One region of the Streptomyces sp. NPDC008001 genome, then DNA from elsewhere that is predicted to be linked to it. Evidence: riboswitches for the same ligand, from Rfam matches in the RefSeq annotation. Region 1 holds a riboswitch; each other region holds the start of a gene.

Region 1 (7,310 bases):
TCCCAGTGGAGGAGTGGATTGCCGAACCCCGTGGCGTTGACGACGTGGTCGAACGTCTCCGGCGCGGCCCCCGGGACCTCCACCCGCCACACGCCGCCCTCGAAGGAGACGGCCCGCGGATACGGGCGGATCATTCGCAGCGCCCCCGAGTCGAAGTGCGCGAGCAGCCGCCGGGCGTTCACGGCGGCCAGGGCGGTCACGTACCGGCCGGTCAGCCGGGCGAACTCGGCCGACAGCTCCTCCACGCGGCCCTCGGGCAGTGCGGGGGCGAGCGCGATGACCTCCTCGATCAGGGGCACCATGACGTCCGGCCAGCCGCAGGCGCCCGCCTCGGCCAGGGCGGTCTCCTCGCGCAGCCGCTGCACGGGGTCGGAGGCGCGGGAGACCTGCCGGCGCAGCGGCCGCCGGCCGTACAGCCGCACGGCCTCCACCACGCACCGCACCAGCCGGTCCGCCAGGCACGGATCGGCCGGGTCGAGCCGGGAGATGCGCTCCAGCGGCGGGTACGCGTGCAGCGGCTCGGCCAGGGACTCGCGCACGGCGGGCAGCATGCCCGACGGTGAGGCGAGCGCCGCCCGGTGGCCGTCGCGGCACAGCAGCAGGGCCGCGTCGGTCGCCGACTGGTGGCTTCCGAGGACCAGTACCCGGGAGCGCGGGCGCAGGTGCTGCCGGATCCGGCGGGCCGGGTAGGGGCTGCCGAGGTAGCGCGGGTGGTGCAGGAACGCCGCGAAGCCGTCGGGGACGCGGGGCGTGGAGACGCCGGTGCAGACGACCACGTCGTCCGCGGCCAGTTCCTGCCCCGTGCTCAGCCGAACCCGGTGCCCGCCGCGGCCGTCCGCCGGGATGCTGATGCTCGCCGCCGCGGCCCGTACGTGCTCCACGGCGATGCCGGCCCGCCCGGCCTCTTCCCGCGCCCGGGCCCAGCGGTCCGCGCAGTACTCGGCCATCCGGGCGCGCGGCACGCAGTCCTTCGGGCTGCCGGTCCAGCCGCGCTCGCGCAGGTGCTCGACGAAGTCGCCGGGCCGGTCGGCGAGGAGCGAATTGAGCTCGGCGGCGGAGTTGCACAGCAGCAGCGGGTCCTCGTCCCCGAAGGCCAGCCCCCAGCCGGCCGGCCGGGGATCCACGAGCCGCACGGCCCGTACGGGGAGCGGCGGAGGACGGCCGGTGACCGCGCGCACCAGCTGCACCAACAGGCTGGTCCCGGCGACTCCACCCCCGATGACGACAACATCCCGGCCGCCAACACCCTCCACACGCACCGCCTCCCCGAACTCCCCTCCCGGCCTTCCGGGGCACCCTGCCCAGCCGGCCGGGCGGTGGAACCCGTACGGCGTGAGGCAGCGCTGTAAAACGGAGCGTGCAGCGACGAAGCGGTGCGCTTCGCCAGTCCGGACGTCGCCCCGGGACATCACCGAGGGCAAGAAGCAGTTGCGGGCGCAGTGTGTTTCGCGGCGGCCCGGCCGTGGGCCTACGGCTCCGCGATCAGTTCCATCACCGCCTTCAGGCCGTCCGTGGCCAGTGCGCGGCGCTGGCGGTCCGCTGCGGTGCCGCGGCGGAGGAGGCGGTGGACGAGGGAGCTCACCTGGCGGGTGTCGTCGGACTCCTCCAGGGACTGGCCGATGTGGACGAGGAGGGAGCGGACGACCTCCTCCGCGCCCCGGCGCCGGCCCTCGCGGTCCACGAGCACGCCGTCGAGGCCGTGCCGCGCGGCGTGCCAGTTCGCGGCGGCGAGCAGCTCCGGCAGGCAGGGAGTGGGGGGACGCCCGGCCTTCTCGTCGCGGATGGCGGTGGCGACCAGCCCGCGGACGATGCCGGCGAACATGACGGCGTCGTCGGCCCGCAACTGCACGTCCAGGCAGCGCACTTCGATCGTGGGATAGCGGTCCGACAGCCGCGCCTGCCAGTACAGCTGGCCGCGGTCCGCGATCGCACCGGCCGTCAGCAGCGCTTCGATGCGCTCCTCGTAGTCCGCGAGGCCGTCGAAGTACGGGGGCGGGCCGCTGACCGGCCAGCGGCTGTAGACCACGGTCCGCCAGCTGGAGAAGCCGGTGTCCTGGCCGTTCCACAGCGGGGAGTTGCCCGCCATGGCGACGAGGACGGGCAGCCAGGGCCGCACCCGGTTGAGGACCGCGACGCCCATCTCGCGGTCGGGGATGGCGACGTGGACGTGCATCCCGTGGACGAACTGCTCGTCCACGAGCTGGGCGGCACGCGTCCGCATCGCCAGATAGCGGGGGTTGCCCGTGACCGGAATGGGCTCGGGGCCCGAGCACGGCGCCGTCCCGCAGGCGGCGAGCCGGCAGCCCGACCGCTTGGCGGCGGAGCTCACCGCGTGGCGCAGCCGCAGCAGGTGCCGGCCGGCCTCGGCGAGATCGGAGCAGACCGGAGTGGCGACTTCCACCTGGGCCTGCAACAGCTCCGCCTGAACCTCCTGCTCGTTCACGACCGGATCCAGGTCGACCGCCGCCCGGACCTCATCGGCCAGGGGAACCGGCAGTGCGGTGGCCGGGTCGAGCAGAAGATACTCCTCCTCGATCCCTAGGGTGAGCATGCCGTAGGGCTACCCTCGGGCCCTCGCGGCGAACCGCACGCGCCCCGCCGCCACGGCTTTCTGACGCAAAGACGCCCTGCCACGTCCCCGGTCACCTCGCCTTTCGGGTCGCCCGGGTAACGCGGGGGTGACTCGAATCAGTTCTTCAACCGCCTTTTGATAAAAGGGATTTCCCGCCACTCGTGACGCCTGGGAACACCCCGGTTCCGGCGGTCGCCGGGAAGTGAAGAAGTTCACAGAAGCCCCTTTCGGCTCCGAATTCCGGCGTTCCGTGATGCAGGATCGTGCATCGAACAACAAGATCCCGTCACCGAGGCGGGCGACCCGGGCGGACGCCGAGTCCTGCCGCCGTACCGGGTGCGGAGCAGAAGCGAATGGATCGGCAGGAGCGGGAGACCCGAGCACGGCGGACCACGATGGCGGTGGTCCTTGGGGTGAAGCCACTGAAGTCATTTCAGACGGCCGGGCAACTTCGACAGCCCGAACCCGACAGGTCATCTTTCGCAGGCGGATGACGAAGGGTTTTGGCATGTCTGCGTTCCCCGGTATATCCACGCTCATGTCCCGCGCCGGTGCCGCCTCCGTGGTCACCGCCGCCACCGTGACCGCGTCCATGCTGCTCCCCGGCATGACGGCCGAGGCGAGTGCGGCCACCCCGGGCGCCGCCGCCCTGAAGGTCGCGGCCGCCAAGCAGGGCTCCCCGTACCAGTACGGCGCCGCCGGCCCCAACCGGTTCGACTGCTCGGGCCTGACGCTCTACTCCTTCAAGAAGGTGGGCAAGTCCCTGCCGCGCACCGCGGCCGACCAGTACAACAAGACCCGGCACATCTCGTCCGGCTCCCGCCAGGCGGGCGACCTGGTCTTCTTCCACTCGGGCAGCAACGTCTACCACGTCGGTATCTACGCGGGTAGCAACAAGATCTGGCACGCTCCGAAGCCCGGCACGAGCGTGCGGCTCGAGAAGATCTGGACCGGCAGCGTCTGGTACGGCCGGGTCAACTGACCCCGGCCGGCCCGGAGCTGCGGGGATCCCTCCCGGGGATCCCCGCAGCCGGTCAGGCGGGGGTCAGGGCAGCTGCGCCCCGAACGCCTGCAGCGCCGCCGGGACGGGCTGGAAGAACGTCTCGCCGCCGGAGGAGCAGTCACCACTGCCGCCCGAGGTGAGGCCCAGGGCCGTGCCGCCGTCGAAGAGGGCGCCGCCGCTGTCGCCCGGCTCGGCGCAGACGGTGGTGTCGATCAGGCCGTCGACCTGGCCCTCCTGGTAGTTGACGGTCGCGTCGAGGCCGGTGACCTGGCCGCCGTGGACGCCGGTGGTGCTGCCGCTGCGCTGCACCTGCTCGCCCACGGTCGCCTCTCCGGCGCTGCTGATGCTCTGCGTGCTGCCGTCGTAGAGGTCCACCTCACTGGCGTGGGAGGCGCCGGAGGCGTAGCGCACGAGCGCGTAGTCGTGGCCCGGGAAGGACGAGCTCTCCGTCGTGCCGATCCGGGCGCCGCCCTGCGAGGCGGACCAGGTCTGCGAGGCGTTGCCGCAGTGTCCGGCGGTGAGGAAGTACGGCCGCCCGCCCTTGGTGACGTTGAATCCCAGGGAGCAGCGCACGCCGCTGCCCCAGATCGCGTCGCCGCCCGCGACGAGCGGACGGAAGGCACCGGCCGTTCTCTTGACGGTGACCTTGTCGCCGAGGCTCGCGACGACCTTGTCGAGGCGGGCCTTCCGGGCGCCGGTGACCGTGCTGTCGGCGGTGACGACGACCTTGTTGAGGCGCGGGTCCACCGACCAGGCCGTGCCCGGAATGGCGGCGTCCGACTTCAGCGTCCGCTTGGCCGAGGCGAGTTCGGTCGCCGAGTGGCGCACGATCCTCGGCTCGGCGCCCGCGTCCCGGACCCGGGCCGCCGCGTCCTGGTCGACGACGCCGACGACGAGCCTGCCGGTCCTGGCGTCGTAGTACGAGCCCGCCGAGTCCGCGCCCAGGCCGGCGGCGATGTGCCGGGCGAGCTCCGCGGCCTGCGGCGAGGAGAGCTGACGGGGTGCGGGCGAGCTCGCGTGCGCGCTGGGAAGCGTCAGCGCCGCGGCCGCCAGGGCCACCATCGCCGCACCGGCGGTGGCCGTACGGCGCGTGGAGATGCGGGAACGTTTCACTCGTGGCCTCCTGTGGGGGAGTGCCCGGCGGCACGGTGGTGCCCGGGCGTGGAGGAGTGCATACGTCGTGCGCGGGGCGTACGTGGGCGTACGTGGGTGCGCACTGGTGAGGACACGGTGCGCGACAGGGCCGATGAGATCGCCGCGTCCATGTCAAGAGTGGGGTACGGGCGAGTATCCCGGTGCGGCGAGCGGGAGTTCAAGAGTGACATTCGGTCGCATGTGCGGCCCCGTCGGGAGGTCTCCGGCGGCTCACGGGCACCCGGAGGCGTCCTTCTGAACGGGGGTGACGCGCGCGGGCGGCGGCCGGGCGCCGGGCGGGCGGCGATGAGTGCGCCTGTCCGGTATTCGCTCTTCGTGGACCGCTCTTGGTGCGGCTCCGGGGCGTTCTTTGCCCGGTCTTAAGGCCTTGAGGCCGGGGGCCGCCGCGAACGGCGGAACCCCGGCCCCTCACGTCCGGCTACTGGGCCCCGGTCGTGTGCGTCGGACGGATCGGGCCGCTGCCTCCGTGCCCCTGGCCCCCGGCGGCCGCGCCCTCCACGTGCTCGACCGGCTGGTCCAGCTCGGTCGCCATCGCCTGCTCGGACGGCGTCGCCGCCTGGTCCGGGCCTGCGGCGGCCTGCTCGGCGGGGGCCCCGGTCTGCTCCAGGTGCTTGGGGTCCTCAGCGGTCATGTGAACTCCTGTGGGGAAGTGCGCTGCGATGCGCGGGGAACAACTGTTCCTGCAGTATGTATCGGCGGCATCAACGGACGATCAACGCCCCCTCACCGGGCGCGGCCGGCGGTCCGCAGGGGACCGCAACAGGCACCTGCTGCCGTACGGGACACTGAGGTACTGTCACCGCTGGCGCCGGACGGATCCGGCACGGCACGGTCGGGGGAGACATGCGGGACACAGCGGAGCCGTCCGCGGACCGGCTCCATTTCCAGCTGCTCGGCCCGGTTCGCGCGCTGGCGGACGGCCGCCCCGTGGACCTGGGAGCGCGCCAGCAGCGCGCCATGCTCGCCGTCCTCCTGCTGCGCGGCGGCGCCACCGTCTCCAGCGACGAGCTGATCGACGCCCTCTGGGGCGAGAACGCCCCGCCCCAGGCCCTCGGCACCATCCGCACCTACGCCTCCCGCCTGCGCACCCTCCTCGAACCCGGCCGCGCCGCCCGCACCCCCGCGACCGTCCTCGTCTCCGTGGCCGGCGGCTACGCCCTGCGCGTGGCGCCCGCGAACGTCGACGCCCTCGTCTTCGAACGCCTCCTCGCCGAGGCGACCGCCGCCCACACCGCGGGCGACACCGCAACCGCCCACGACGCCTACGCCGCCGCACTGGACCTGTGGCACGGCGCCGCGCTGGCCGGACTCCCCGGCCCGTACTGCGAACGCCAGCACGACCGGCTCTCCGAGGCCCGCCTCGCCGCCCAGGAAGGCCTCTTCGACTGCGCTCTGGCCCTCGGCCGGCACGCCGAAGTCGTCCCCGAACTCACCTCGCTCACCGCCGAGCACCCGCTGCGGGAGCGGCTGCGCGCCCAGCTGGTCCTCGCCCTCTACCGCTGCGGCCGCCAGGTCGACGCGCTCGCCGCCTACGCCGACGCCCGGCGGCTGCTCGTCGGGGAACTCGGCGTCGAGCCCGGCCCGGAGCTGGCCCGGCTGCACGCCCGCGTGCTGGCCGGCGACCCCGGGCTCGCCCTGCCCGCACCCGGGTCCCCCGACGCACCCGGCCCCGGCGAGGCCCGGCGCCCGGCCGGCGCCCCCTTCCAGCTGCCCGCCGGCATACCCGACTTCACCGGCCGCGAGGAGCTGGTGCGCGAGGTGCGGGGCGCGCTCACCGGCGCCGCCGGCCCCGCCGTGATGATCGCCGTCCTCACCGGCATCGGCGGCGTCGGCAAGACCACCCTCGCCGTCCACGCCGCCCACCTGGCCCGCCCCGACTTCCCCGACGGCCAGCTCTACGTCGACCTGCGCGGCACGTGCGCCGACCCCGCCGGCAGCGGCAGCGTCCTGGCTCACTTCCTGCAGGCGCTGGACGTCCCCGAGTCCGACATCCCCGACGACCTCGAACAGCGCGCCGCCCTCTACCGCTCCGTCCTCGCCGACCGGCGCGTCCTGCTCCTCCTCGACAACGCCCGCGACGCCGCCCAGCTCCGCCCGCTGCTGCCCGGCACCGCCGGCTGCGCCGTGCTCGTGACCACCCGGTCCCGGGCCGTCACCCTCGGCGGCGCACGCCAGTTCCACATCGGCGTGACCACCGAGACCGAGGCCCTCTCACTGCTGGCCGCCATCGCCGGCGAGGACCGCATCAACGCCGAGCCGCGCGCCGCGAAGGCGCTGGCCGCCGCCTGCGGCCACCTGCCGCTCGCCGTCCGCATCGTGGCCTCCCGCCTCGCCTCCCGGCCCGGCTGGACCGTCGCCTCCCTCGTCGCACGCCTCGACGACGAACGCCGCCGCCTCGACGAACTGCAGGCGGGCGACCTCACCGTCGAGTCCACGTTCCGGCTCGGCTACACCCACCTCCCGCCCGGCCAGGCCCGCGCCTTCCGCCTGCTGGCCCTCGCCGACGCCCCCGACCTGCCGCTCGCCGCCGCGGCCGTCCTCCTCGGCTGCGACGACTTCACCGCCGAGGACCTCGCCGAG
Region 2 (7,310 bases), 130 kb from region 1:
TGCCGCGGGCCGCGGCCCGGTCGAAGTCGAGGCCGGGGTTGGCCTCGGCGAAGTGGTAGTGCGAGCCGACCTGCACGGGGCGGTCGGCGGCGTTGAGCACGGTGAGCCGGGTGCGGTGCAGGCCCGGGTTGAGGGCCACGGGTTCGGCGGCGTGCAGGATCTCTCCGGGGACCATCGGGTTCCCTCCCCGTCAGCAGATGGGTTCGTGGACGGTGACGAGCTTGGTGCCGTCGGGGAAGGTGGCCTCGACCTGGACGTCGGGGAGCATCTCGGGGATGCCCTCCATGACGTCCGCGCGGCTGAGCACCTTGCGTCCGGAGGACATGAGCTCGGCGACGGTGCGGCCGTCCCGGGCGCCCTCCAGGACGTGCGCGGTGATCAGGGCCACCGCCTCGGGGTGGTTGAGGAGCAGGCCGCGGGCCTTGCGCCGGGCCGCCACGTCGGCGGCCACGTGGAGGAGCAGTCGTTCCTGCTCCCGCGGGGAGAGTTGCATGCGTCCCACCTCACTGTTGTCCCGGGCTGTCCCGGACGGGCCCACCGGGTCACCCCCCGAGTTCAACACGGTGTTGACCTGGGGTTCTTCGGTCGGCGGCCAGGGATTGCAGATTAGGGCGGAACCTTTTCCAACGCGTTAACTGACTCTTTGCGTTGTCATGGCCAGAGCCCTGCGGGCCGCTGTCGCATGCATCTACTGGATCTTCTGGGCCGGATCATGACGGTCCGTCCGCACGACACGTACGACCGGCTACGGGCACCGCAGACCGCGGCCGTCGCCACGGCGCGGCCGGAGCCCGGCTCGCAGGCGTGTACGAAGCCGGTGAACGGGAGGGGAGAACGGGTCCTTCCGACGCGGGCGGTACGGGGCTCCGGCGCAGAGCGCCGGGGGCGAGGGGATCTCCGCGCCACGTGCGCCGGAGGGCCGTGGGTCCGCACGCGAATAAACCCGGCTCCGCCCCTTGGAGGATCACGGCGTAGACGGGGCGCGGTGATCGATTTGGGGCGGACGGCCGGATTGCGCCCGGGCGGGTACGAACCGCCGCAGGCCAGCGGCTCAGCCGGCTTGCGCGCACCCCATCAAATCGCCCCGCGTCCACCGGAATTGCCCAGAAGTGATCAGGCTCACATACCCCTGGTTCCGCTCGGAATCCGCACGAGGGCTGCGCCAAGATCCCTGCGACGACAAGACCCCGCCATCCCGGTGGGGCGGTCCCGGTGGACGCCGAACCCTGCCGCCGCCGGGATGCCGGGTCGACTTGAGTGCAACGGCAGGGATGGAGGACCCAAGAGTGGTGGGACGACCAAGAGTAGTGCGGTCGGCCCTTGGGGTGAAGCCGTTGACAGCGGCCGGGCAACCTTCGCCTGCCCGAACCCGACAGGTCATCCTTCACAGGCGGCTGACGAAGGGTTAGCGCATGGGCGCGCACAAACGTCCGTCGAAGCTGTCCAGGGCCGGTGCCGCATCGGCCCTCACTCTCGCCGCCGTCGGGGCCACGGTGCTGGCACCGGGCGGCGCGGCGGAGGCGGAGGCATCCACCGTCTCCAGCCAGGCACTCCGGATCGCGGCCTCGAAGCAGGGCTCCCCGTACCAGTGGGGAGCGACCGGTCCCTACCGGTTCGACTGCTCGGGCCTCACGCTCTACTCCTTCAAGCGGGCCGGGAAGAGCCTGCCCCGCACCGCCGCCCAGCAGTACAACAGCACCCGGCACGTCTCCCGGTCCGCCCGCGAGCGCGGCGACCTGGTCTTCTTCGTCTCCGGGCGCGGGATCTACCACGTCGGGATATACGCCGGGGACGGGAGGATGTGGCATGCCCCCAAGACGGGCGCGGTGGTCCGCCTGGAGCGGATCTGGACCAACAGCGTCCTCTACGGCCGGGTCGGCTGACACCGCCGGACCCCGCTGATTCCGGACCCCACTGATACCGGCTGACACCGGCTGACGCCGGCCGACCCGCCCGCGCGCCGCGAGCGCCGGTCCGGTCCGGGCGATCCCCGGACCGGACCGGCCCCACCGCCCGGAAAGGCCCGAGGCCCCCCGCAACCCGTGCGGGGGGCCCGGCTCGCCGGAGGGGAGTTCAGCGCTCGGCGCTGACCGGCGTGCTCCAGGGGAGGGAGATCCACACGGTCTTGCCGCCGTCGGAGGTCGGGGTGAAGAACAGCCGCCCCCCGTACTCCGCGGTGAGACAGCGGATGATCACCATGCCGCGGCCGTTGTCCTGCTGGACCGCGGCGGGCAGCCGCCGGGGGAAGCGGGGGTGGCTGTCCGTGACGCCGATGCGCAGCTGCTGGTCGCGGTCGAGGCGGACGTCCACGGTGAAGGTGGGCGACTGTCCCCGGGTGTGCTGCACGGCGTTGGTGGCGAGCTCCGAGACGATCAGGCGCACGGTCTCGGCGGCATCCGTCCCGCCCGGCAGTCCCCAGTCGGCCAGCACCTCCGCGACGTAGCGTCGCGCCGTGGAGACCGAGGCGGGGGCGCTCGGCAGGGTGACGGTGGCTTCTTGGTGGTCTGCCATGGCGGTGGCCCTTTCAGCCGAGGTCCCGCCGAGGCCGGACGCCGGTGCACCGCCCCGGGACCGGGGAGGACGCCGTGCGTCAGTGGGGGTGGTGAGCGGCCTCGGGCGGCTCTGTGCGACAGCCTGCCACTGATAACGGCTGTGATGGGAGCGATCCACCAAGATATGCATATATCTGTCGCTCGAAGCGGTGAACTCTACGACGAGCGACCGGATTCGCGCGGCACACTGGGCTATTGACACTGACGTATGACAGTGACAGTGACCTAGAGGACGTCGAGTCCACCACGGTGCGCACAGCGAACCGGGAACGACCGGAATGCCGTGCCCGCCTCGGGGGCAGAGGGAGGGCCGATGCGGTACGGACCTGCGGTACGCCGCCGCAAGCTGGGGGCGGAGCTGCGCCGCCAGCGCGAGCTGGCCGGGCTGACGAGCCTGGAGGCCGCGCGCGCGGTGGGCTGGCACCAGTCGAAGGTGAGCCGGATCGAGACGGGTGCCAGTGGCGTGAAACCGGCGGACGTGGCGCGGCTGCTGGACGCCTACGGGGTCACCGACACCGAACTGCGCGCGCTGCTGGGGGCGCTGTGCGGGGCGGGGTCGCCCGTGCCGGGCGAGGGCGCGGGGGCGCGGCGCGGCTGGTGGTACGCCTACCGCGACCGGCTGCCGCCGGCCTATCTGGACTTCATCAGCCTGGAGTCGGAGGCGTCGCGGTTAAGCACGCTGGAGACCACGGTGGTGCCCGGCCTGCTGCAGACGCCCGCCTACGCCCGCGCCGTGACCCGGGTGGCGCTGGGCGACCCCGCACCGGAGCAGGTCGACGAGCTGGTGCGGGTGCGCATGGCGCGCCAGGCGGTGCTGCGGGGGGAGCGGCCGCTGGAGGTGTGCGCCGTGCTGGACGAGGCGGTCCTGCGCCATGAGGTCGGCGGGCCGGAGGTCATGGCCGGGCAGTTGCGGCATCTGGTGGAGACGGGATCGATGCGGCACGTGCGGCTGCACGTCCTGCCGTTCTCCAGTGGCAGCCATATCGGCATCACCGGCCCTTTTGTTATTTTCTCATTTCCGCGCATTGCTGATCTGGATGTGGTGGTTCTCGACCACTTGACGAGTAGCCTCTACCTGGAGCGGAAAGAAGACCTCCGGGCGTACGGCGCGGCCTTCACGACGCTGCGCGAAAACGCCCTCTCGCACGAGAAATCACTGGAATTCATCGCCGGGATCAACGACGGCGCGTAAGGAGGCACCATGTCCGCAATGCCTCGGTACGTACCCCACCGTTCCACCCCAGCCCCCGTAGTCGCCCCTTCGCTCCATGCGCTTCTCCGCGACGCCCCGTGGCGGCGCAGCAGTTACAGCACCGGATACAACAACTGCGTCGAAACGGCCGGACCGCTCCCCGGCCGCTTCCTCGCCGTGCGCGACTCGAAGAACGCCACCGGTCCCGCCCTGCTCTTCCGTTCCGCCTCGTGGACCAGCTTCGTGGAAGGGCTCCGCACCGGCCTCCGGTAGGACCGCCGCGGGCTCAGGCGGCCGGCGCGGTCCGTACGATCGCGCCGGCCGCCGCCTTCACCTGTCGGTCCGTCAGATCCGCGCGGGCGGTCAGCCGCAGCCGTGAGACCCCGTCCGGCACGGACGGCGGCCGGAAGCAGCCCACCGCGAACCCCGCCGCCCGGCAGTCCGCCGCCCACCGCACCGCCGCCTCCGGCGAGGGCGCCCGTACGGACACCACCGCCGCGTCGGGCCGCACCGCCTCGAAGCCCGCCGCCACCACCCTGCGGTGCAGTTCGGCCGCGATCTCCCGGACCCGGGCCGCCCGCCCGGGCTCGCGGCGCAGCACCGCGAGGGCCGCCAGCGCGGCGCCGGCCGCCGCCGGGGCGAGGCCGGTGTCGAAGATGAACGTGCGGGCGTTGCTCACCAGGTGCCTGATCACCCGCTCGGGGCCGAGCACCGCACCGCCCTGGCTGCCGAGCGACTTCGACAGGGTGACCGTGGCGACGACGTCCGGGTCGCCCGCCAGGCCCGCCGCGTGCACCGCGCCGCGGCCGCCCTCGCCGAGGACGCCGAGCCCGTGCGCGTCGTCCACCAGCAGCGCCGCGCCGTGTTCGCGGCACGCCGCGGCGAGTGCGGGGAGCGGGGCAGCGTCGCCGTCGACGGAGAAGACGGAGTCGGTGACGGCCAGCGCGCGGCCGGCGTGCGCGGCGAGGGCCTTGCGGACGGCGTCCGGGTCGGCGTGCGGCACGATCGCCTTCTCGGCGCGGGCGAGCCGGCAGCCGTCGATCAGCGAGGCGTGGTTGCCCTCGTCGGAGACGAGCAGGGCCGGGCCGCCGGCGTCACCCGGCCCGGCGAGCGCGGTGACGGCGGCGAGGTTGGCCGTGTAGCCGGAGGAGAAGACGAGCGCCGCCTCGAAGCCGCAGAACGCGGCGAGCTCCTCCTCCAGCCGGGCGTGCAGGGCGGTGCTGCCGGTGACCAGGCGGGAGCCGGTCGCGCCGGCCCCCCACTGCCGGGCGGCCGCCGCCGCGGCCTCGGTGACCTCCGGGTGGCGGGTGAGGCCGAGGTAGTCGTTGCCCGCGAGGTCCACCAGCGGCGCGTCGGCGGGGCGCGGCCGCAGGGTCCGGACGAGACCGGCCGCGAGGCGCCGCTCGTGGTGCGCGTCGATCCAGCCGAAGGGGTCCCGGCCCGCGCCGGGCGGGGAGCCCTGAGGGGACTCCCGGGACGGGTCCCGGAGCGGGTCCTGAGGCGGGTCCTGGGACATGCGGCCGTCCTTCGCGTTCCGGGGGGTGGGGCGCCGGTTCTGCGGTGCGTTCTGTGGGGCCCGGATAGAACCTCTCTAGAACGTAGCGGGCGTCACACCTGGTCAGGGTGTGGCAATACACACACATCAATCCGCCGGTGTTGTGCGATCTCTACCTTGGCCAGGGGCGCGGCCGTGAGCGAGGATCACCGCCATGGACCTGCTGAACACGCTGGTGGACAAGGGGCTGCGGCGCGAGCTGCCGACCCGCGAAGAGGCGCTCGCCGTGCTGGCGACCTCCGACGACGACCTGCTCGACGTGGTGGCCGCGGCCGGCAAGGTGCGCCGCAAGTGGTTCGGGCGCCGGGTGAAGCTCAACTACCTCGTCAACCTGAAGTCGGGGCTCTGCCCCGAGGACTGCTCGTACTGCTCGCAGCGGCTCGGCTCCGAGGCCGGGATCCTCAAGTACACCTGGCTCAAGCCGGAGGACGCGTCCAAGGCGGCGGCCGCCGGTGTCGCGGGCGGCGCCAAGCGGGTCTGCCTGGTCGCCAGCGGGCGCGGGCCCACGGACCGGGACGTCGACCGGGTCTCGAAGACCATCGAGGCGATCAAGGAGGAGAACGAGGACGTCGAGGTGTGCGCGTGCCTCGGGCTGCTCTCCGCCGGACAGGCCGAGCGGCTGCGCGCCGCGGGCGCCGACGCGTACAACCACAACCTCAACACCTCCGAAGCCACCTACGGCGCCATCACCACGACGCACACCTACGCCGACCGCGTCGACACCGTGCAGCAGGCCCAGGCCGCGGGCCTGTCCGCCTGCTCCGGGCTGATCGCGGGCATGGGCGAGAGCGACGAGGAGCTGGTGGACGTCGTCTTCTCGCTGCGCGCGCTGGACCCGGACTCGGTGCCGGTCAACTTCCTCATCCCGTTCGAGGGCACGCCGCTGGCCAAGGAGTGGAACCTCACCCCGCAGCGCTGCCTGCGCATCCTCGCCATGGTGCGGTTCGTCTGCCCGGACGTCGAGGTGCGGCTGGCCGGCGGGCGCGAGGTGCACCTGCGGGCGATGCAGCCGCTCGCCCTGCACCTGGCCAACTCGATCTTCCTCGGCGACTACCTGACCAGCGAGGGCCAGGAGGGCAAGGCCGACCTGGACATGATCGCGGACGCCGGGTTCGAGGTGGAGGGCGCGGGGACGACGACGCTTCCCGCGCACCGGGCGGACGCCGCCGCCGCGGGGTGCGGCGGGGGTTCGTGCGGGCCCTGCGGGGACGGCTCCGCCGAGGCCGCGGGTCCCGAGGCTGCATCCGAGGCCGGGACCGCGTCTGCGTCCGAGGCCGGGGCCGCTGCCGTCGCCGGCCAGGAGGCCCGTACGGACCTCGTCGCCGTGCGGCGCCGCGGCGCGGGAACGGACCTGCCGCCCAATGCCTGAACCGCTCACCCCCGGCGAGCTCCTCGCCCTCGACCGGCAGCACGTGTGGCACCCCTACGGTCCGATGCCGGGCCGCCAGGAGCCGCTGATCGTGGCGTCCGCGTCGGGGGTGCGGCTGCGGCTCGCCGAACCGGTCGACGGGGTGGGCGAGCTGATCGACGGGATGTCGTCGTGGTGGTCCGCCGTCCACGGCTACAACCACCCCGTCCTCAACGAGGCCGCGCGGGGGCAGCTGGAGCGGATGAGCCACGTGATGTTTGGCGGGCTCACCCATGAGCCCGCCGTGCGGCTGGCCGCCCGGCTCGTGGAGATCACCCCCGAGGGGCTGGAGCACGTCTTCCTCGCCGACTCCGGCTCGGTGTCGGTCGAGGTCGCCGTCAAGATGTGCCTGCAGTACTGGCGCTCGGCCGGGCGGCCGGAGAAGCGGCGGCTGATGACGTGGCGCGGCGGCTACCACGGGGACACGTGGCAGCCGATGGCCGTGTGCGACCCGGACGGCGGGATGCACGAGCTGTGGTCCGGGGCGCTCCCGAAGCACGTCTTCGCCGACGCGCCGCCGGCCCTCTCCGCCGGCCCGGAGGCCGTGCCCGCCTACGCGGCGCACCTGCGCGAGACGCTCGCGGCCCACGCCCACGAGCTCGC
Region 3 (7,310 bases), on a different contig from region 1:
AACCGTTGACCAGAAGGTTCGGATAGGCGGCGGGCAGGGCGACGGGCTCCTGCTCGCTGCCGTCGTAGTTCGGCGCGAAATCGACCGTGTCCTCGTCGATGGACTCCGTCATCAGGGAGGTGGCCGAGGCCATCCGGGCCTCGGTGTACCGCATGGCGGCCGGCGGGTCGTCATTGCCGAGGGAGCCGAAGTTGCCGTGGCCGTCGACCAGCGGGACGCGCATGGAGAACGGCTGCGCCATGCGCACCAGGGCGTCGTAGATCGAGGCGTCGCCGTGCGGGTGGAGCTTTCCCATCACCTCGCCGACGACGCGGGCGCACTTCACGTAGCCGCGGTCGGGGCGCAGCCCCATCTCGTTCATCTGGTAGAGGATGCGGCGGTGGACCGGCTTGAGGCCGTCGCGCGCGTCGGGCAGGGCCCGGGAGTAGATGACCGAGTAGGCGTACTCGAGGAAGGAACCCTGCATCTCGTCGACGACGTCGATGTCGAGGATGCGCTCCTCGAAGTTCTCCGGCGGCGGGGTCTTCGTGCTGCGGCGGGCCATCGCGGCTGCGGCTCCTTCGATCGATTGCCGAGGCAGGGTGCTGACGCGGACCATTGTGGACCGCGCCACTGACAACCCCGGACACGACCCGTCCGTAAGGGGGCACGGCGCCGGGAACTTCGCCGGATGTCAGCGCGCTTGCATACAGTGACAGCACTGTTCATCACGCGAGTCATCGCGCTCGGGTCATCGCGCACGGGCGCGGGATTTCAAGCGATCGAAGGGACGTACATGCCCATGGGTCACACGGCCACGCAACAGGCCGGTACCGGCGGCCTCACAGCGACCGAGCACCGGCTGGCCAACGGCCTGCGGGTGGTGCTCTCCGAAGACCACCAGACCCCGGTCGCCGCGGTCTGCCTCTGGTACGACGTCGGCTCGCGCCACGAAGTCAAGGGCCGCACCGGCCTCGCCCACCTCTTCGAGCACCTTATGTTCCAGGGCTCGGCCCAGGTCAAGGGGAACGGCCATTTCGAGCTGGTGCAGGGCGCCGGCGGCTCCCTCAACGGCACCACCAGCTTCGAGCGCACCAACTACTTCGAGACCATGCCGGCGCACCAGCTGGAGCTGGCCCTGTGGCTCGAGGCCGACCGGATGGGCTCCCTGCTCACCGCCCTCGACGACGAGTCGATGGAGAACCAGCGCGACGTCGTCAAGAACGAGCGCCGCCAGCGCTACGACAACGTCCCCTACGGCACCGCCTTCGAGCGGCTGACGGCCATGGTCTTCCCCGACGGCCACCCGTACCACCACACCCCGATCGGCTCCATGGCCGACCTGGACGCGGCCTCCCTGGAGGACGCCCGCGCCTTCTTCCGCACGTACTACGCGCCGGGCAACGCCGTCCTGTCCGTCGTCGGCGACATCGACCCCGAGCAGACGCTCGCCTGGGTCGAGAAGTACTTCGGCTCCATCCCCGCGCACGACGGCAAGCAGCCCCCGCGCGACGGCAGCCTCCCCGACGTCATCGGCGAGGAGCTCCGCCAGGTCGTCCGCGAAGAGGTCCCGGCGCGCGCGATGATGGCCGCCTACCGCCTCCCGCAGGACGGCTCCCGCGAGGCCGACGCCGCCGACCTGGCCGTCACCGTCCTCGGCGGCGGCGAGTCCTCCCGGCTCCACAACCGCCTGGTCCGCCACGACCGCACCGCCGTCGCGGCCGGCTTCGGCCTGCTGCGGCTCGCCGGCGCCCCCTCGCTGGGCTGGCTGGACGTCAAGGCGTCCGGCGGCGCCGAGGTGGCCGCCATCGAGGCCGCGGTCGACGAGGAGCTCGCCCGCTTCGCCGCCGAGGGGCCGACCCCCGCCGAGATGGAGCGCGCCCAGGCCCAGCTGGAGCGCGAGTGGCTGGACCGGCTCGCCACCGTCAGCGGCCGCGCCGACGAACTGTGCCGCTTCGCGGTGCTGTTCGGCGACCCCCAGCTCGCCCTCACCGCCGTGCAGCGCGTCCTGGACATCACGCCCGAGGAGGTGCAGCGGGTCGCTCAGGCCCGCCTGCGCCCCGACAACCGCGCCGTGCTGGTGTACGAGCCCACGGAGCCCGCCGCCCCCACCGCCGGCGAGAACGCCGGAGCAGCCGACGCAGAAGCAGAAGAGGAGACGGCCAAGTGAGCGACGCCGTGGCCGCTGACCCCGCCCAGCCTTCCATGACCTTCCACCCGCGGCCCCGGGCCGGGGCCCCCGCGCCCTGGGCCTTCCCCGCTCCCGAGCGCGGCACGCTGCCCAACGGCCTCACGGTGCTGCGCTGCCACCGCCCCGGCCAGCAGGTCGTCGCCGTGGACATCAACGTCGTGGCCCCCCTGGACGCCGAGCCCCAGGGCCTCGACGGCGTCGCCACCATCATGGCGCGCGCCCTGTCCGAGGGCACCGACAAGCACACCGCCGAGGAGTTCACCGCCGAGCTGGAGCGCTGCGGCGCCACCCTCGACGCCCACGCGGACCACCCCGGCGTGCGCCTCTCCCTGGAGGTGCCGGCCTCCCGGCTCGCCAAGGCCCTCGGCCTCGTGGCCGACGCCCTGCGCGCCCCGGCCTTCCCCGACAACGAGGTCGAGCGCCTCGTGGGCAACCGCCTCGACGAGATCCCGCACGAGCTGGCCAACCCCGCCCGCCGGGCCGCGATGGCGCTCTCCAAGGAGCTCTTCCCGGCCGCCTCGCGGATGTCCCGCCCCCGCCAGGGCACCGAGGAGACCGTCGCCCGCATCGACGCCGCCTCCGTCCGCGCCTTCTACGAGGCCCACGTCCGGCCCGCCACCACGACCGCCGTGGTCGTCGGCGACTTCACCGGCATCGACCTCGACGCGGCCCTCGCCGACTCCCTCGGCGCCTGGACGGGTTCCCCGGCCGAGCCCCACCCGCTCCCGCCGGTCACCGCCGACGACACCGGCCGCGTCGTCATCGTGGACCGCCCCGGCGCGGTCCAGACGCAGCTCCTCATCGGCCGCATCGGCGCCGACCGGCACGACCGCGTGTGGCCCGCCCAGTCCGTCGGCACGTACTGCCTCGGCGGCACCCTCACCTCGCGCCTGGACCGCGTCCTGCGCGAGGAGAAGGGCTACACCTACGGCGTGCGCGCCTTCGGCCAGGTGCTGCTGTCCTCCCCGGAGGGCACCGGCGCGGCCATGCTGGCCATCAGCGGCTCGGTGGACACCGCCTCCACCGGCCCCGCACTGCAGGACCTGTGGACGGTGCTCCGCACCCTCGCCGCCGAGGGCCTGACGGACGAGGAGCGCGACGCCGCCGTGCAGAACCTCGTCGGCGTCGCCCCGCTCAAGTACGAGACGGCGGCGGCCGTCGCCGGGACCCTCGCCGACCAGGTCGAGCAGCACCTCCCGGACGACTTCCAGGCGCGGCTGTACGAACGCCTCGCCGCGACGGGCACGGTGGAGGCCACCGCCGCCGTCGTGAGCGCGTTCCCGGTCGACCGTCTGGTGACGGTGCTCGTCGGTGACGCCGCGCAGATCGAGGAGCCCGTCCGGGCCCTCGGCATCGGCGAAGTGACCGTGATCACGGGCTGATCCCCGGCGGCCGGCCCACCGGTGGCCCGCCGTCAACCGGCAGGCACGCGCGCCCGCGAGGCGCGCGTGCCTGCCAAATGTCCGGTTTAGCGGAGTGGTTGCACGTCTGCACTGTGGCGTGGGACACAAAATGGTGCTTCTGTTTGCCGATCGAAAGTGACGGCGTCTAGCGTCAAAGCGGCTGTCCGTCCGATGTGCGTCGCATCCGCGGCCCGGGCAGTCATCGCCGAGTCCCCGTACGGCGCGAGCCAGGGGAGCCGGGGACCCAAGTGTCCCTGGGGTGAATCGGGCCCCTTTCCGGAGGGATCCGTAGGAGACCTTCCTGCTCCGAACCCGTCAGCTAACCCGGTAGGCGAGAGGGAAGGAAAGGACCAGCCTCACCCATGGCGTTCACTCGTGCCACCGGGAAGCACCGCAAGCCGAGCCGCGCCGTTCGCGTCAGCGCGAACGCGGCAGGCATAGCCACCCTCGCCGCCACCGGTGTCGTCGCGGGCTTCGCCGCTCCGGCGCTGGCCGCGTCCACCGACGACGCCCACCGTTCCACCGAGGACACCGGCCTGACCCAGGCCGTCGTCATCGGCGAGGACACCGCCGGCCGCATCGGCGAGCAGGCCCAGGTCCAGAGCAGCGCCGCTGCCGAGTCCACCGCCGTCCACGAGGCCGAGTCCGCTGCCAAGCAGCAGGCCGCCGACGTGAAGAAGGCCGCGGACGAGGCCAAGCGCAAGGCCGAGGCCGAGCGCAAGGAGCAGGAGCGCGTCGCCCGCGAGCAGGAGCGCAAGCGCCTCAACGCCTTCGTCTCGCCGATCGCCGGCTCCTACGTCTCCACGTCCTACAAGGCCTCCAGCGGCCTGTGGTCCTCCGGCAGCCACACCGGCGTCGACTTCCACGCCGAGACCGGCACCTCGGTCCAGGCCGTGGGCGCCGGCACCGTCGTCGAGGCCGGCTGGGGCGGCGCCTACGGCAACAACGTCGTCATCAAGCACAACGACGGCACGTACACGCAGTACGGCCACCTGTCGTCCATCGGCGTCTCCGTCGGCCAGACCGTCACCGCCGGCCAGCAGATCGGCCTCTCCGGCGCCACGGGCAACGTGACCGGCCCGCACCTGCACTTCGAGGCCCGCACGGGTGCCACGTACGGCACCGACATCGACCCGGTCGCGTACCTCGCCGAGCACGGCGTCTCCGTCTGACGCTCCGGCACCCGGGCGAGTCCTGACGCGCACTCGCCGCACACACGCCTGACGAAGGCCCCGGCCCACCGGCCGGGGCCTTCGCCGTGCCCGAACATCCCCCGCGCCGTGGCCGCCGCCGGCCCCCGTGTTGGCCAAAACATAGCGATGACTTCCCGTGCGCCGTCGGAAATCGCGGTCCGCTGCAATAGAGTCGCTGAACAGGCGTCAATCGGCCGCGTTTCGCGGGGGTTATGCGGAGGTTCACCCATGCGGGGCCGTACGTGAACGGTGAGGGGACAGCGGCTCAGGAAGGCCGTCGCATTTCTGCGCATGCCGTGTGCACGGCGATTCGTGACGACATCGTTTCCGGCACGTTTCCGCCCGGCAGCCGGCTCACCGAGGAAGTCCTCGCACGCCGCTACGGCGTTTCCCGCGTGCCCGTGCGCGAGGCGCTGCGCACCCTCGCCTCGGAGGGGTTCGTGACCACCCGGCGGCACGCCGGCGCGTGCGTCGCGGAGCCCACCGAACAGGAGGCGGCGGATCTGCTGGAGGTCCGCTCCCTGCTGGAGCCGCTGGGCGCCGCGCGCGCCGCGCAGCGCCGCACGGAGGCGCACCTGAAGGTGTTGCGCGGGCTGGTCAGGCTCGGCCAGGAGCGCGCCCGGGGCGGGCGCACGGGCGAGCTGCGGCCGCTGGGGGACTGGTTCGACGAGACGCTCGCCCAGGCGTCCGGCAGCCCCAGCCTCGCGGGGCTGCTCACCCAGCTGCGCCTCAAGATCACCTGGGTGTACGCGGCGGAGCCGCCGGTGCGCCCCGTCGACACCTGGGAGCTGCTCGGCTCCCTCGTGGACGCCGTCGCCCGCGGTGACGCGGAGCGGGCCCGGTCGATCGCCGCGGCCCGTGCGGACCGGGCGCCGGGGGAATTCCGGCTGCGGCGCTTGGTGCCGGCGGCGCGGACGGGGAATGCGGGGCCGGCCGTGAGAACAGTGATCGCCGGTTCTTGAAGCGCGTGCGCGCATTAGTGACCGGAGTTCGTTTCGCCCGGGACTTCATCCGTGGTTACCGAAGGAAATGTTCTCCGGCTGAACTCGTGCCTATGGAATGGTCTGCCGTCATCGCCGGAAAGCCATGGATTTCGCGCGGGAACGACAACGGGGCCACGGCGGCCTCAGTCGGCCGCCGCGGCCCCGCCGCGGGTGATTCCGTCGGATCAGACGGTCTCCGGAAGCTCCTCGAGACCCTCGGCGACCAGCTTCGCCAGGCGCTCCAGCGCCGCCTCGGCACCCTCGGCGTCGCTCGCCAGGACGATCTCCTCGCCACCCTGGGCGCCCAGGCCCAGCACGGCCAGCATGGAGCCGGCGTTGACGGGGGTGCCGTCGGCCTTGGCGATCGTCACGGGGACGCCGGCGGCGGTCGCCGCACGGACGAAGATCGACGCGGGGCGGGCGTGCAGGCCCTCGGCCCAGCCGACGTTGACGCGGCGCTCAGCCATGGTGTGTGCCCTTCAGGTCGTAGGGGTTGTCTAGACCAGTGTCTCACGGTGCCCGGAGTGCTCCGGCGCAGCGCTCCGGCTGTCGGTGCCCGGCCTTACGCTGGCCCCATGCAGACGCCGCCAGCGCACGCCGGGCAGCAGTCCGGGCACGAGCACGCGTACCCCGCCCACTGGGAAGCCGATGTCGTGCTGCGCGACGGTGGCACCGCGCATCTGCGTCCCATCACGCCCGACGACGCGCAGCGCCTCGTCAGCTTCTACGAGCAGGTCTCGGACGAGTCGAAGTACTACCGCTTCTTCGCCCCCTACCCCCGCCTCTCCGACCGGGACGTGCACCGCTTCACCCATCACGACTACGTGAACAGGGTCGGCCTCGCCGCCACGGTCGGCGGCGAGTTCATCGCCACCGTCCGCTACGACCGCATCGACGGCCGCGGCATGCCGGCCTCCGGGCCCGCCGAGGAGGAGGCCGAGGTCGCCTTCCTCGTACAGGACGCCCACCAGGGCCGCGGCGTCGCCTCCGCCCTCCTGGAGCACATCGCGGCCGTGGCCCGGGAGCGCGGCATCCGGCGCTTCGCCGCGGAGGTGCTGCCCGCCAACAGCAAGATGATCAAGGTCTTCACCGACGCGGGCTACACGCAGAAGCGCAGCTTCGAGGACGGCGTCGTCCGCCTCGAACTGGACCTGGAGCCCACCGACCGCTCGCTCGCCGTCCAGCGGGCCCGCGAGCAGCGCGCCGAGGCCCGCTCGGTCCAGCGGCTGATCGCCCCCGGCTCCGTCGCCGTCATCGGCACCGGCCGGGCGCCGGGTGGCATGGGGCGCACCGTCCTGCGCAACATCCTGGCCGCCGGCTTCACCGGGCACGTCCACGCCGTCAACCACGCCTTCCCCGAGGGCACCATCCGGCTCGACCCCGAGGGCGTGCCCGCCCACCGCTCCGTCCTCGGCATCTCCGGCCCCGTCGACCTCGCCGTCGTGGCCGTGCCCGCCGAGCAGGTGCCCTCCGTCGTCGCCGAGTGCGGCGAGCACGGCGTCCAGGGCCTCGTCGTCCTCTCCGCCGGCTACGGGGAGAGCGGCGCCGACGGGCGCCACCG

Evidence for each region. Region 1 has a riboswitch for cyclic di-AMP ahead of ACFZCD_RS01120 (C40 family peptidase). Riboswitches for the same ligand answer to the same signal wherever they lie in the genome.
Region 2: it holds a riboswitch for cyclic di-AMP, as region 1 does, so the genes downstream of both, ACFZCD_RS00580 (C40 family peptidase) here and ACFZCD_RS01120 (C40 family peptidase) in region 1, are expected to answer to the same signal.
Region 3: it holds a riboswitch for cyclic di-AMP, as region 1 does, so the genes downstream of both, ACFZCD_RS21725 (M23 family metallopeptidase) here and ACFZCD_RS01120 (C40 family peptidase) in region 1, are expected to answer to the same signal.

What each region holds. Positions count from the first base shown of each region.
Region 1 covers NZ_JBIBIZ010000001.1:250,136-257,445, forward strand. The annotation lists partial or broken gene ACFZCD_RS01110 (FAD/NAD(P)-binding protein) at 768-1,409, opposite strand; gene ACFZCD_RS01115 (glutamate--cysteine ligase) at 1,469-2,551, opposite strand; cyclic di-AMP (ydaO/yuaA leader) riboswitch at 2,888-3,077, shown strand; gene ACFZCD_RS01120 (C40 family peptidase) at 3,081-3,554, shown strand; gene ACFZCD_RS01125 (S1 family peptidase) at 3,618-4,688, opposite strand; gene ACFZCD_RS01130 (hypothetical protein) at 5,149-5,361, opposite strand; gene ACFZCD_RS01135 (BTAD domain-containing putative transcriptional regulator) at 5,574-7,310, shown strand, end outside.
Region 2 covers NZ_JBIBIZ010000001.1:123,270-130,579, reverse strand. The annotation lists gene ACFZCD_RS00590 (urease subunit beta) at 1-175, opposite strand, end outside; gene ACFZCD_RS00585 (urease subunit gamma) at 191-493, opposite strand; cyclic di-AMP (ydaO/yuaA leader) riboswitch at 1,208-1,408, shown strand; gene ACFZCD_RS00580 (C40 family peptidase) at 1,413-1,883, shown strand; gene ACFZCD_RS00575 (ATP-binding protein) at 2,074-2,511, opposite strand; gene ACFZCD_RS00570 (helix-turn-helix domain-containing protein) at 2,866-3,744, shown strand; gene ACFZCD_RS00565 (DUF397 domain-containing protein) at 3,754-4,017, shown strand; gene ACFZCD_RS00560 (8-amino-7-oxononanoate synthase) at 4,031-5,260, opposite strand; gene bioB (biotin synthase BioB) at 5,454-6,668, shown strand; gene ACFZCD_RS00550 (adenosylmethionine--8-amino-7-oxononanoate transaminase) at 6,661-7,310, shown strand, end outside.
Region 3 covers NZ_JBIBIZ010000008.1:71,725-79,034, forward strand. The annotation lists gene ACFZCD_RS21710 (DNA topoisomerase (ATP-hydrolyzing) subunit A) at 1-544, opposite strand, end outside; gene ACFZCD_RS21715 (M16 family metallopeptidase) at 782-2,149, shown strand; gene ACFZCD_RS21720 (M16 family metallopeptidase) at 2,185-3,552, shown strand; cyclic di-AMP (ydaO/yuaA leader) riboswitch at 3,767-3,922, shown strand; gene ACFZCD_RS21725 (M23 family metallopeptidase) at 3,936-4,745, shown strand; gene ACFZCD_RS21730 (GntR family transcriptional regulator) at 4,979-5,728, shown strand; gene ACFZCD_RS21735 (HPr family phosphocarrier protein) at 5,935-6,216, opposite strand; gene ACFZCD_RS21740 (GNAT family N-acetyltransferase) at 6,325-7,310, shown strand, end outside.